DNA from 3 places in the Brevibacillus gelatini genome. Region 3 is predicted to be linked to each of the others. Evidence: riboswitches for the same ligand, from Rfam matches in the RefSeq annotation. Region 3 holds a riboswitch; each other region holds the start of a gene.

Region 1 (4,175 bases), 1.2 Mb from region 3:
AAGGTACTTCAAACGCGCGAGCACCTGCAGGCTTCAGTGAGCTAGAGTCATGCTGTTGGCCCCATGCAGTCAATTTGCCGTTCACTTTCACTTGGGTATTTAAAAGGCACTCGACACCTTTTTCTACCGCTTTACGGCTTTTATCCGCTAAAGCTTTATCTACAAAAGAAAAGTCACCTTTTCTGTTTGCCACTTCATCCAAAAGAATCATGACATTAATCATTGCGTCATCGTTGTAGGTGATGTGACGATGATAGCCGGAAGCTTTATAAATCTGTGGCCACCCGCCGTTCTCATATTGCATGTTCAGCAAGAACTGGATTCCCTTAATAGCCGCATCGGAATACTTGGTATTTTGGGTTTTCTTAAACTCACTTGCCAATCGTCTGATTTCAGTATAAGTAGCCTTGTTGTCAATCGTGGACTTTGCCCATTCTCCTTTGGTTTCGGAATAATCTTTTTTCCAACCGCCGTCAGCTTGCTGGTTTTTCAAAATTTCCGAGATACTTGCGGTCGTACCCGAAGCATCAGCAGCATAGGCGATAGAGAATGGAAGTGGATTGGAACTCAAAAAAGTCATGCCAAGTGTGAGAACTAATGCAGCGGATACAACTCTTTTCTTTGTTTTGGACATTATGAATCCTCCTTGAATGTTATCTACTTCTTGATGAAAAGCTTTTTACAGGATGTGAGGAGACACACCACTCCTTTCACAAATTTATCTACCAAAAATTTCTCGAATAGCCAAAAAAAGCATATCCGTATGATAGTTGCACGAAAATCAATTTGTCAATAAAAAGTTGCGCGGAAAATATGTATCTTTTTTTGTGAACGCTGGATGGGATGTAGTCCACGTCCAGCAGCGGATAAGCTCGAAAGCTTAGTGGAAAGGCCCATACTTGGCACTGCCGCTGCTGTTGCTTTTTCGTGGAAAAGAGGAAATGATTGAAGGACAAAGAGATAAAAAACGGGGAAGAGCATACCTATATCGAGCAAAACAAAAAACGCAAAACAACCAAAACACCTATCCTGCATTGGCCAATCCGGTCAGTGCTTTTTGTGTTGGAATGATATTGGTTTTTCAGAAATGTGAATTTTTTGTTGAATTTTTACGATAAACGGAAAAATTATGTCAAGAAATGGTGATTTAGCATTGAAATGTGTCAAAAACAGGAGTAGAATGATGGAAAGAGACAAAATAATCTAAAATCTCTATTTACACCGCTCTTATTGGGTGATTAGACCTATTTACTTTAAGGGCAAATAGGTCTATCCGAATGGATAAACCAAGGTTCATGAAAACAAATAAAGAGCTCAAGCTAGTTTTCATCCAGATGACTTCCTGGTCTATGGAACCAGGAGAAAAGTCCTGACTACACCTCAAAATAACAAGAAATTTCCCAATATTTCGAATTTAACACCATACTACTCGCCATCACAATTTCTTCACGACAAATGGCAAACCTATTGAAAGATGGGGACGCAAAGCCACGGGTCTAAAGCAAAAAATGCTATGACAGCCGGGTTGCCGAATTGGGAATGGGTATTAGTAGAAAATCCAGTCCTTATATCGGACTGGATTTTATTTACATTTTAGGGGGTCATCGTATGCAGCCACTAGTAACGAGCAACCGAATCCAAAACGATGTCATTGAAGAAAGCATTCGCAATATTTTGAAGGAAATTGGAGAAAACCCGGAACGTGAGGGACTTTTGGATACACCGAAGCGGGTTGCCAAAATGTACCGGGAAGTTTTTTCCGGGGTAGGGGTAAATCCTGAAACAGCATTGACCACAACGTTTGAAGAACAGTATGACGGCATGATTACGGTAAAGGATATTACTTACTATACATTTTGTGAGCACCATATCATTCCTTTTTACGGGAAAGCACATATTGGATATATACCAGATGGAAGAATCGTCGGTTTAAGCAAGTTTGCCAGACTGGTGGAACTCGTTTCCCAACGGCCGCAGGTACAGGAGAGAATGACGACGCAAATTGCTGACGCCATATGGAATGTGCTGAACCCAAAAGGAGTGATTGTGACTGTCGAAGGAACTCACCTGTGCATGTGCGCGAGAGGAATCAAAAAGCCGGGTACAGCAACGGTGACTACAGTGAAAAAGGGATTATTTGCTGAAAATCCGGCGTTATGTGAAGAGTTTGACCGCTCCCTCGTAAGACAATAGACCCAGCCAAAAACAAGTGCAAGGAACCCGACAGCCAAGGAGGTCAACCGTGCTCTATTTATCGCGAAGAATCGATTTTTCGGCAACGTATGTGTATCGTGTACCCGCGTGGAGTGAGGAAGAAAATCGCCGTGTATTCGGTAAGTGCAATAATCCGAGCGGGCACGGGCATGATTACAAGCTCGAAATCATGGTCAAAGGCACCTTGAATGAGAAATCCGGGATTGTGGTCAATACAACGGAGATTAAGCAGATCGCCCATTCATTTGTGAGCGAGGAACTCGACGGTAAATTTTTGGATCGGGAACACCCCTTTTTTCAGCAACGGATTCCCACTACGGAAAACCTGGTCCAATATATCTGGCAGTCTCTTGAGAATCGGTTTGAGGGGTGCGAATTGCATCGGATTCGATTGCATGAAAACCATTACTTGTCTGCAGAAATGGAGGGTGGTTCCATGACCAGGCTTACGCGTAAATATCATTTTTGTGCAGCACATCGTTTGCATAGTAACGATCTGTCTCCGGAAGAAAATGTCGCATTATTCGGAAAATTCAACAACCCACATGGTCATGGCCACAACTATTACCTTGATGTAACCGTTCAAGGAGAACCCGACCCGATTACGGGAATGATTATCCATTTATCTGAACTGGATGAAATCGTGGAAACAGTTGTCCTGGATAAATTTGACCACAAGCATTTGAATTTGGATACGGAAGAATTCAAGGATTTGAACCCGACATCGGAAGTAGTTGCGATGGTGATTTATAACATGCTGCATCCGCATCTTCCGCAGCTGCACAAGATCGGTCTTTGGGAAACGGAAAAAAATTATTTTGAGTATGACGGAACGGGTGAGCAAACATGATTGATTTTAGGCAGCTCAACGGAAAGACAATCGCCATTACAGGAGCATCCAAAGGAATTGGGAAAGCAACCGCGATGTTATTGGACCAACTGGGGGCAAATCTTGTTCTCGGGGCAAGAAACGAAACCGAATTAAAGGCTATGGCTTCCCAAATGAGTACAAATCCCCTGGTGATGTCTTTGGATGTTACAGATGAAAGTTCTGTTCGTCGTTTTGCAGATCAGGCCGTTTTTCGATATGGGAAAGTGGATGCGCTCATTAATTGCGCGGGGGTTTGCGTGTTTCATTCATCGCTGACGATGGACACCGAAGATTTCGACCGGATGATTGCCGTAAATCTGAGAGGAACGTTTCTTTCCTGTAAACACTTTGGCCAGCATATGGTGCAAAACCACAAGGGGAGGATGATTAATGTCGTCTCCATTGCCGGTACAACTGCGTTGCCCGGTTGCGGCGGATATTCCGCTTCCAAATTCGGGGTGTTGGGTCTAACGAAGGTACTGCAGGCAGAACTTCGGGGGCAAGGTGTTCAGGTGACGGCAGTATTGCCGGGAGCAGTCCATACTCCATTGTGGGATTCCATAGAACCAAAGCCTGATACATCGCAAATGATCCCGGTTGATTCATTGGCCAAGCATATTGTTTATCTATTGTGTCAACCTGATGGTGCCGCCATTGACGAAATCACTATTATGCCTCCATTGGGCATTTTGTGAGGAGGGCATTTAACTTGTGTGGGCGATATTAAACAGGATATTCAGCAGCAAAGACAAAAGGAAATCAGTACAAGCACCACAAATACAGTTCCCTCAACCCGTATCAATCAACAGTCCTTTCGAAGCTCAAAAGAGAGCGGTGATCGGGTTGGTTGCGCGCAATCTCGCCAAGCAGCTCAATGCCGATCAATCCCTTCAAGACAGTTTGATCTATTTGCCTTTTTCCGTGGAAACATTTGTAGAGAATCAGGCGGACGAAGCGAAATACCTTCTTCGCTTAGCAAACAATATGGTGAGTTGGATTATGGATAACGATGATGTGTATCTCCGCGTTCGGGAAATGCGGTTGCCTGCGAAATACCACGAAAGTTTTTTGAAAGTCTATGAGGAGGGCA
Region 2 (4,175 bases), 1.2 Mb from region 3:
GGAGAATGGTCAGCGTCAACAGAATGGACAAGGAAACCATACCCGTCAACAGGGTAGTCAAACCAATCTTTTTCCCATGGTTCGTTAGAAAACGATGAAAAACAGGCATATGGTTAAGGCCTCTCTTTGCGTTGGATCGATCCATGTATAGACGAGAACAGTAAAAATAACATGTGTATTATAAGCCATACGAGCGGGACATGCCATGCAAAAAATAAAATTTATGAAGATAATCCTACACTTGCCTCACAACTGTAAAAAACAGGAGGAAAGAGGGGGTTGCCTATAAAAAAACTGCCCTCTACAGACAGAGGGCAGTTAGATAAATCTAGTCGACCTGTTTTAAGTATTCAAGCTGCGGATTTGTTGCTCGATCTTTTCGAACCCGCCGGATACTTTGACGATTTCCTCTTTTTGCTCTGAGACGAGCATGAGGACTTCTTCCAGGCTCTCCTTGTTTTTGTCGGTGATCTCTGCATTGACTTCGACTTTGGCGTTTACTTCCTGAATCATGCTGTGGACGTGGACGATAAACTCTTGCAGATTTTTCGTTTTCTCTGCGAAGTTGTGCATGTATTTGTCCACGTCTGTAAACATTTCCTGAACCTCCATGATCCCTTCGCTGTTTTTCTCAAACGAAAGCTGGGACTCGGAGATCATGTCGGAGACGAGCTTCATTTTTTGGCGAATCGTCAGCAACAGGGTCGCGATTGATTCGGAGGACAGCTTCGAAGACTCGGCCAGCTTGCGCACCTCTTCTGCTACGACGGCAAAGCCTCGGCCATGCTCGCCCGCCCGGGAAGCCTCGATAGTTGCGTTGAGCGCCAAGAGATTGGTCTGTGCCGAAATATCCGAGATCGTTTGGATGATCTTTTCGATCGATTCCGTTTCCTTGTTCAGCTCTTGAATGAGCTGGTTTGTGCCTTGAATGTCCTTGATGAAGCGTTCGAAGTCGTTGCCGATGTTGCTGATGCGCTTGCTGCTTTCATTGGTCGCTTCCTTGGTCGATTCCACGTATTCGTGCATTTCTGTCACAGAGCGGGTCATGTCCTCTACCTGATGGTTGGTTGTGCCCATCTCACGGCGCAGTTCGTTGGTGTTGTCTGTCTGTGTGGAGAACGAATTCATGATCTCCTGGAGGGCAGAAACTGTCTCAACTGCGCGGACATTCACGCCATCTGTGACCTTGTTCAAATTCTCCTGATATTCCTGGACAGTGTGAAGCGATTCGTTGATCTGGTCCAGAATGCGTTGCAGCGATTCTTTGGAGGCGATCACTTGCTGCTGTTGCTCTTCGCTTTCCTGCTGCAGCTTGTTGTTGAAAATCGAGTGCAGCATGCTCGCAGCGGACACGAAGCCGAAGGCCAGCAAGTAGTACAACAGATGAGCAGGATCGGATGTGTAGAAAATTGCTTCGCCGTTCGTCAGGAAATAGTAGGAGACAATTCCGAATGCTGCAAGCAGGGTCAGGATGTTAATCAGTCTGTCCTGATAAATGCCCATGACCGCGACGTAGAACATGATCGTCATAATGTTGACCAGCCAAGGGTCGAGCCCCACGATGACGAACATGAAAATGCCGATGACAGCGAAGTTGAAAAACTTCATGAAGGGAGCCATCTTGTCCCGCAAGGCTGGCCGGTTGGACAAGTAGGCAAAAGGTGCGAGCACCCCGTACAAAATTCCCAGCACGGTTAGAACGAAGGAGAACGGAACCCCCATGATGAGGTTCAAGACCTGGACGGTGGTAATGATGCTTGCAAAAACAAAGACGACCCAGTTATTTCTTCTTTGTAAGAGTTCCATGTCAGTCAACCTACCTCGACTTTTATTTGTTTGCAAAGCGCTTGATACCAGGCAAATTCAGGCTTGTGCTTATTCAGATAGGCTTCCTGCAGGTGGAAGACAGTCGGAATGGCATTTGCCCCTTTGTAGAAGACGATTTCTTTCACTTGTGTCGCTCTGACATTGTACTTGTTGTTAATTAACTGGAAAAAAGCCGGATCCGACAAACCGACTGCATGCGTATAACCGTGTTTTTCAGCATAATCCATCATGAGAGCTATTCCCCAGCGTCCGAGTTTTCCGCGGAACTTGGGCAAGACAGCAAAACTGTCCACTTCGACGACCTTCATTTCGCTTGTCAAGACGTCCTGAAACAAATTTTTCAGATAGTCGGAAGATTTTTCGTGTGGCGTGAATTCGAATGTTCCCCCTGGCTCGTCTCCATCGGACATCAAAAGATAGACATCGGAACCGTCTTTTGCGTATTCCATTTCAAAACCCATGGAGGTCCAGACGCTTTCTTTGATTTCGTGGAAAAGTGCCAAGGACTCTGCTGTATCAACTAGTTTGTACATTATACTCCACTCCATTTTTCTCTCTCTATTGTTTTTGGATGTACAAGTCTACTGTTGATGGGTATATGAGCTCCTCCTCTCTCCTCTTTGGGGATTTAAAAAAGCCATTCCACATACGGGAACAGCACAAAGTCGCCATCATCCAATGACTATGTTTATGATGGATGGCAACCCGGCCGTCATGGTCAAAAGACTTTAGACCCGTGGTTTTGCGTCGCCACCTTTCGATGACTTTGCCTTTTTCATCTGTTTGCGAATTATGTATAGAAGTGTCGAATTGTGTAAAATATAATCCAATTGAAGCAAGTTTGTCAAGTTTTGGTAGGGTAAAATGACCAATTTATTAGTAAGTAAACGGCTCAGAATTGGTAGTTTTGATAGAGAAAAACGAGCGAAAAAAAAGTGGATCGATAGGAACATAGGCGGGTTGTGCCAGGACTTTTTCGCGAATCGTCAAAATGGCTGGCTCGTGCGTAACAAAAGTTTTTCATCCATCCGATAACTAGAAAAACAGGAGGGATGCAAAATGAGAGAGGTCAAAACGATCGAATTTCACTTTTCGGGAGGCGAGATGGTCAAAATCGAGACGACCGAACCGGAAGAAATCATTCAAATGGTCGCCAACCAAAAAGATGGATGGCTGCAATACGATGATGTCGTCGTCAATGTAAGGAACGTTTCTTTTATAAAAGTGCGCGATCTTGTCTAGGATGTTTACCGTCCCAAAAGCCCCCAACACGGAGGGCTTTTTTTTACTGGATCGGAAAGGAACACATTGACAAAGAAACGATTCTGAATTTATAGTGAGTATAACACTAACTACTATAAAAGGAGTCGGCATGGAAGACATTTACAAGGAACTGCAAAAGCTTGGATTTTCCCAGTACGAGTGCAAGGCATACATCAGCCTGCTCAAGCACTCTCCGATCACAGGATACGAAATCAGCAAGCGCTCCGGCGTGCCGCGCTCGATGATTTACGAGGTCGTCGGCAAGCTTGTTGACAAGGGGGCTGTGTACATCGTGCCTTCCGAGCCGGTCACGTATGCGCCGCTGCCAGCCAGGGAGCTGGTTCGCCGGTTGCGTGGACAGTTTGAAGCGTCCTTCGACTACCTGGAGAAAAACTTGTCGGCGCTGGAGTCAGAGCAAGAGATCGACGTCATTCAGCGTATCAGCGGCGACGAGCGGGTGCTCATGGAAATGAGGCAAATGATCGAGCAGGCTGGCAAGGAAGTGTGGCTGTCGATCTGGGAGCCCCAGGTGCCATTTGTCCAGGAAGCAGTGGAAAAGCGTACGGAAGAAGGAATTGCCGTCTTTTCCGTTCTGTTTGGCCCGCAAGAGACGCGGATCGGGACGACGTATCATCATGATTATATGGCGCCTGATGTTGCCAAGGAGCGCATGGGCGGGCATCTCACGATTGTCGCGCGGGATCTGGAGGAAGTGCTGATTGCCAATTTTGCGCCAAACACGGTTTCCTGGGCGGTCAAAACGAAGGACCCGGCACTCGTTCTGGTCGCCGTCGAGTACATTCGCCACGATATTATGTTTGCGGCAGTGACGAAGGGGCTTGGGCCGGATAAGGTGGAGTCTCTCTGGCGCAACAAGCCGGACCTATATCATGTGGTCACAGGGAAAAGATTCAAGCCAAACCAGCCGGAGTGAAAGAAGAGGGAGAGGGAGAACAGTGGGGCGAGAACAGGTGCAAGTGGAAGCATTGGCGAGCGCAGGTGAACAGGGGAGCTTTTTGCAGGGGGTCAAGGATTGTATTCCTACCCTGCTCGGCTATTTAAGCATCGGGTTTGCGGCAGGCGTG
Region 3 (4,175 bases):
ATCGTCCACGTAGGCTTTGCCTTTTTGAATCAACAGCACCGCACGCTTGTACATCTCTTCAAAGTAATCCGAGGCAAAAAACAGCCCGTCCCATTCAAATCCAAGCCATTTGACGTCTGTTTTGATCGCTTCCACGTACTCAGTGTCTTCTTTCACCGGATTGGTATCGTCAAAACGGAGGTGAGCCTTGCCTTTGAATTCGCTTGCCAGCTCAAAGTTCAGGCAGATGGCTTTTGCATGTCCAATATGAAGATACCCGTTCGGCTCCGGCGGAAAGCGGGTAATCACTTCCTTGACCTTGCCTGATTGCAGGTCGTCAATCACGATGTTGCGGATAAAGTTGGATGACGCTACCTTGTTTTCCAATGAAATCAACCTTTCACTTCACCTTTACATTCCATAATACTGATTCTCCTCCCAGAGTTCAACAAAATCGGGCCGTTGTCCGGCCCGCTGCGGCTACCACTCCTGCTCTTTTGACCATTGCGACTGTGGCTGGCAATACAGCGAAATGATGGAGTCGAGGGATCGGCGCTGCTCGGTAATGCCGCGAATCGTTTGCAAATGGCTCGGTTGTACGAGGTGGAGCAGCGGCTGTTCAACCTGATTGAATCGTTCGAAGGCGGCTGCCGCAATCTCATCCCATTGGCGATAATAGCGAAGCAGGTCGTCAGGCATCACCCTTGAGCGAGTCGTGCCCGGCTCCGGCAAGCAGTCAAACGGTTCATCCAGGTTCAGCGTTCCGTAATCATCAGTCAGTTCCTCACCCGGCAAAATGTCTCGTGCCGCCAGCTCCAGATCGTACATCGTCGCCACACAGGTTGGATGGAAGCTGTGGTTGACAAACCGCGCCTTATCCCAGCAGAGAATGTATTGTCCGAACTGGTTTTTGAACGAATATTTCAGCACATCCTGTTTTCTCAATGGGTCCAGTTTTTCCACAAAGGCTGGGTCCAATACCTGATCGAGATCATCCTGGACCCAGACAATTGTGCCTTTTGGAATCAATTTTGTCGCAAACACACCATACCCGATCTCATCGTTGATATAGCGAAGCTCTGTATCGGGATGCATCATGGTCGTTGTTTCACTCCTTGGCAAATGTGCCTTTTTCCCATCATAAGCAGTTCCGCCAGCGAAGGTGTGTGAATGTCTGTGAAAAACATACCTCCCTGACCCTTCCTTATTTCTAAAGGAAAAGTAAATTCCGTATTTACATAAATCGACAAATCGTCTATAGTATTGACAAAAGGGTTTTAGGATATTTTTCCTGTACCATTTGCATCAATATATCCATTGATATCGAAACGGCAAACCCGGAGAAATCCGGCGACGCAAAGCTAGAGGGGCTACTTCCGCACGTGCGGCCATGCCAGCCAGCTACCGAAGTATTGATGTAGGACAAGACCAATGATCCTATATCATTGGTCTTTTTATGTGCTCGAAAAATGTCTAGTTTTGTCTATTTTTGTAGATACAGGATCTTTTTAAGGAGGTGAGGCTGCAAAAAGCTGTCAGATTGTTGCAATCCTTTCACAAAAATACAAAGGAGGCTTCATCAGATGTCATTGTGGAAAAAACTTTCTACCGTCGCATTGAGCGCGGCAATCGGGCTGACAACATTCGCTCCGGCCCAAGCTGCCAATCGCCCAACATCCATGTCGCCAAATGCAATGGTCACAACCCCACACTATTTGGCTACAGCTGCAGCCCTGAAAACGCTGGAAGACGGTGGAAACGCAGTAGACGCCGCAATTACCGCAGCTTCTACCCTCTCCGTTGTCTACCCTCACTACACAAGCATTGGCGGGGATAGCTTCTGGCTCATCTACAACGCCAAAACAAAAGAGCTGAAAGCGCTGAACGGCAGTGGACGAGCTGGCGAAAAAGCAACCATCGAATACTACAAAAGCAAAGGCTATGACAAAATTCCTTCCCGCGGCTACGAGGCGGCCAACACCGTTCCCGGCGTTGTTTCCGGCTGGTGGGAAGCCTACAACTACGCACACAAGAGCATGGGCAACAGCAAGCTGCCTTGGCACAAGCTGCTGGAGCCTGCCATCGGATACGCTGAAAACGGATATCCCGTATCACCTAACCAGGTTTACTGGACTCAATACGCGATTGATCCTACTGACAACGATCTGAAAAATCTCCAGCGCTTTGAGGGCTTCCGCAAAACGTTCCTGAAGCCGAACGGAGAGCCGTACGCCGCAGGCGAGATTCTCAAGCAAAAGGACCTTGCCAAAACGCTGCGAATCATTGCCCAAAAAGGTGCTGACGGATTCTACAAAGGCGAAGTCGCGCAAAAAATCGTAGCAGACCTGCAAAAAAATGGCGGACTACTCACGCTGAAAGACTTCGAGAAGCACACCTCCACCTGGGCAGACCCAATCACTGTAGACTATCGCGGCTACAAAGCGTACAACATGCCGCCGAACTCTCAGGGAATGGCTTCCCTCTCGATTCTGAACGTGCTGAACAACTTTGACCTCAAGAGCATGGGCGAAGGAACAGCGGATTACTACCACGTCATCGTTGAAGCGACCAAGCAAGCTTTTGCCGACCGTGACAAATGGCTGACTGACCCGGCATTCGTAGATATTCCTGTGGACGAGCTGTTGTCGAAGGAGCACGGAAAAGCACTGGCAGCGCGCATTGACATGAAACAGGCAGCAAAAACAGTCGAGCCGCTCGATCCAAAAGGCGATACGACTTGGTTTGGCGTCGTGGACAAGGACGGCAATGCCGTGTCGGTAATCCAGAGCCACTATTTTGACTGGGGCTCCGGCATCGTTGCCAAAGACACAGGCGTTCTGTTGCAAAACCGCGGCAGCTACTTCTCCCTGGACCCGAACCATGTCAACCACCTGGAGCCAGGCAAACGCACCTTCCACACGCTTAACCCTGCCATGCTCTTTAAGGGAGACAAGCCTTACCTGCTCTACGGAACACAAGGCGGCGAAGGCCAACCACAAACACAGGCTGCAATCGTCACACGCATCATCGACTTCGGCTTCAGTGTACAAGATGCGATCGAAGCACCAAGATGGCTGCATGGCCGCAACTGGGGCTCTGCCTCCAACAACCTGAAAGTCGAAAGCCGGATTCCGCAAGACGTTCTGGATGAGCTGGTGAAACGCGGCCATCCGGTCGAAAAGCTGGAAGCGGCCTTCACCGACGCAATGGGACAGTCCGGCGCTATCTTGATTGACCCGGTTACAAATGTGAAGTTTGGCGGCGCTGACCCTCGCGGTGAAGGCGCGGCACTGGGATACTAATCGCTCGTCAGGCTGCTGAATTTCCTTTGGCAGCCTGACTGTGCTTTCTCTTTTGTACAGGCAGCGCTTTCTGCATCCTTTTTGCAAAAAGCGGCTGTCAAGCTCGAAATAGGGGTGGGAAAAGCCTATGTTTTTGCTCAAAAAACTAAGGAATAAAATGATTCTTTGGTTTCTCGCCGTCGCAGTCATTCCCCTTGCTGTCGTTTCTCTGTATATTACAAACAGCTTTTCATCCATCCTGATCGACAAGCAAAAAGCTTCTTATGTAGACCTGACCTCCAGTACGGCACTTGCGATGGATCAATATTTGGACCGACGCATGACCGAAATTCAGGTTTTGGCTCGCACCTCAGACATTCAATCCGCTGACGCGGCAGCGAAAAACGAGTTCATCCAAAAGTTTACCGAAGAAATGAAGCTGTACGACGGCAACACGTTTATCGGCAGCGACGGAAAAGTATCCGCTGATACGTTTCCGAAAAGCATCGGGATTGACCTTAGCGAGCGGCAATTTTTCAAAGATGGCATGCAGGGCAAACCGAGCTTCTCTGATGTCCTGGTCGCCAAAACAACAGGAAACCGCTCCATCATTGTCGCTTCTCCTGTCACCGGAAAAAACAAAGAAGCGCTTGGCGTCCTGACCGGGCTTGTCAATGTGGACCAGTTCACAGCAATGTTTCTGGCCAATTTGAATGCAGGCGGCGACGGCTACCCGATTCTGGTGGACAGACTGCACCAGATTCAGTACCATCCCAACCAGGAGCTGATCGGCAAGCCGCTTGATGAATCAGCACTGCCGCAGGCTTTAGTGGACATTTTGAAAGCAGACAAAACCGAAAAAGGCTCCTACAGCTACATCGATCAAGGCAAGGAATACGTCGTCACCTACTCCCC

What was found. Region 3 has a riboswitch for cyclic di-GMP ahead of ggt (gamma-glutamyltransferase). Riboswitches for the same ligand answer to the same signal wherever they lie in the genome.
Region 1: another riboswitch for cyclic di-GMP. It lies ahead of folE (GTP cyclohydrolase I FolE); the one in region 3 lies ahead of ggt (gamma-glutamyltransferase).
Region 2: another riboswitch for cyclic di-GMP. It lies ahead of AAFJ72_RS04845 (GNAT family N-acetyltransferase); the one in region 3 lies ahead of ggt (gamma-glutamyltransferase).

What each region holds. Positions count from the first base shown of each region.
Region 1 is NZ_CP154342.1:913,566-917,740, forward strand. It holds gene pelA (pectate lyase) at 1-634, opposite strand, end outside; gene AAFJ72_RS04780 (hypothetical protein) at 900-1,118, shown strand; cyclic di-GMP riboswitch class I at 1,448-1,533, shown strand; gene folE (GTP cyclohydrolase I FolE) at 1,609-2,193, shown strand; gene AAFJ72_RS04790 (6-carboxytetrahydropterin synthase) at 2,243-3,064, shown strand; gene AAFJ72_RS04795 (SDR family oxidoreductase) at 3,061-3,780, shown strand; gene AAFJ72_RS04800 (ATP-binding protein) at 3,797-4,175, shown strand, end outside.
Region 2 is NZ_CP154342.1:926,226-930,400, forward strand. It holds gene AAFJ72_RS04835 (sensor domain-containing diguanylate cyclase) at 1-109, opposite strand, end outside; gene AAFJ72_RS04840 (methyl-accepting chemotaxis protein) at 343-1,806, opposite strand; gene AAFJ72_RS04845 (GNAT family N-acetyltransferase) at 1,812-2,375, opposite strand; cyclic di-GMP riboswitch class I at 2,524-2,608, opposite strand; gene AAFJ72_RS04850 (hypothetical protein) at 2,887-3,069, shown strand; gene AAFJ72_RS04855 (TrmB family transcriptional regulator) at 3,200-4,024, shown strand; gene AAFJ72_RS04860 (AzlC family ABC transporter permease) at 4,047-4,175, shown strand, end outside.
Region 3 is NZ_CP154342.1:4,235,237-4,239,411, forward strand. It holds gene AAFJ72_RS20350 (glutamine--tRNA ligase/YqeY domain fusion protein) at 1-375, opposite strand, end outside; gene AAFJ72_RS20355 (SET domain-containing protein) at 460-1,077, opposite strand; cyclic di-GMP riboswitch class I at 1,300-1,388, shown strand; gene ggt (gamma-glutamyltransferase) at 1,563-3,281, shown strand; gene AAFJ72_RS20365 (methyl-accepting chemotaxis protein) at 3,409-4,175, shown strand, end outside.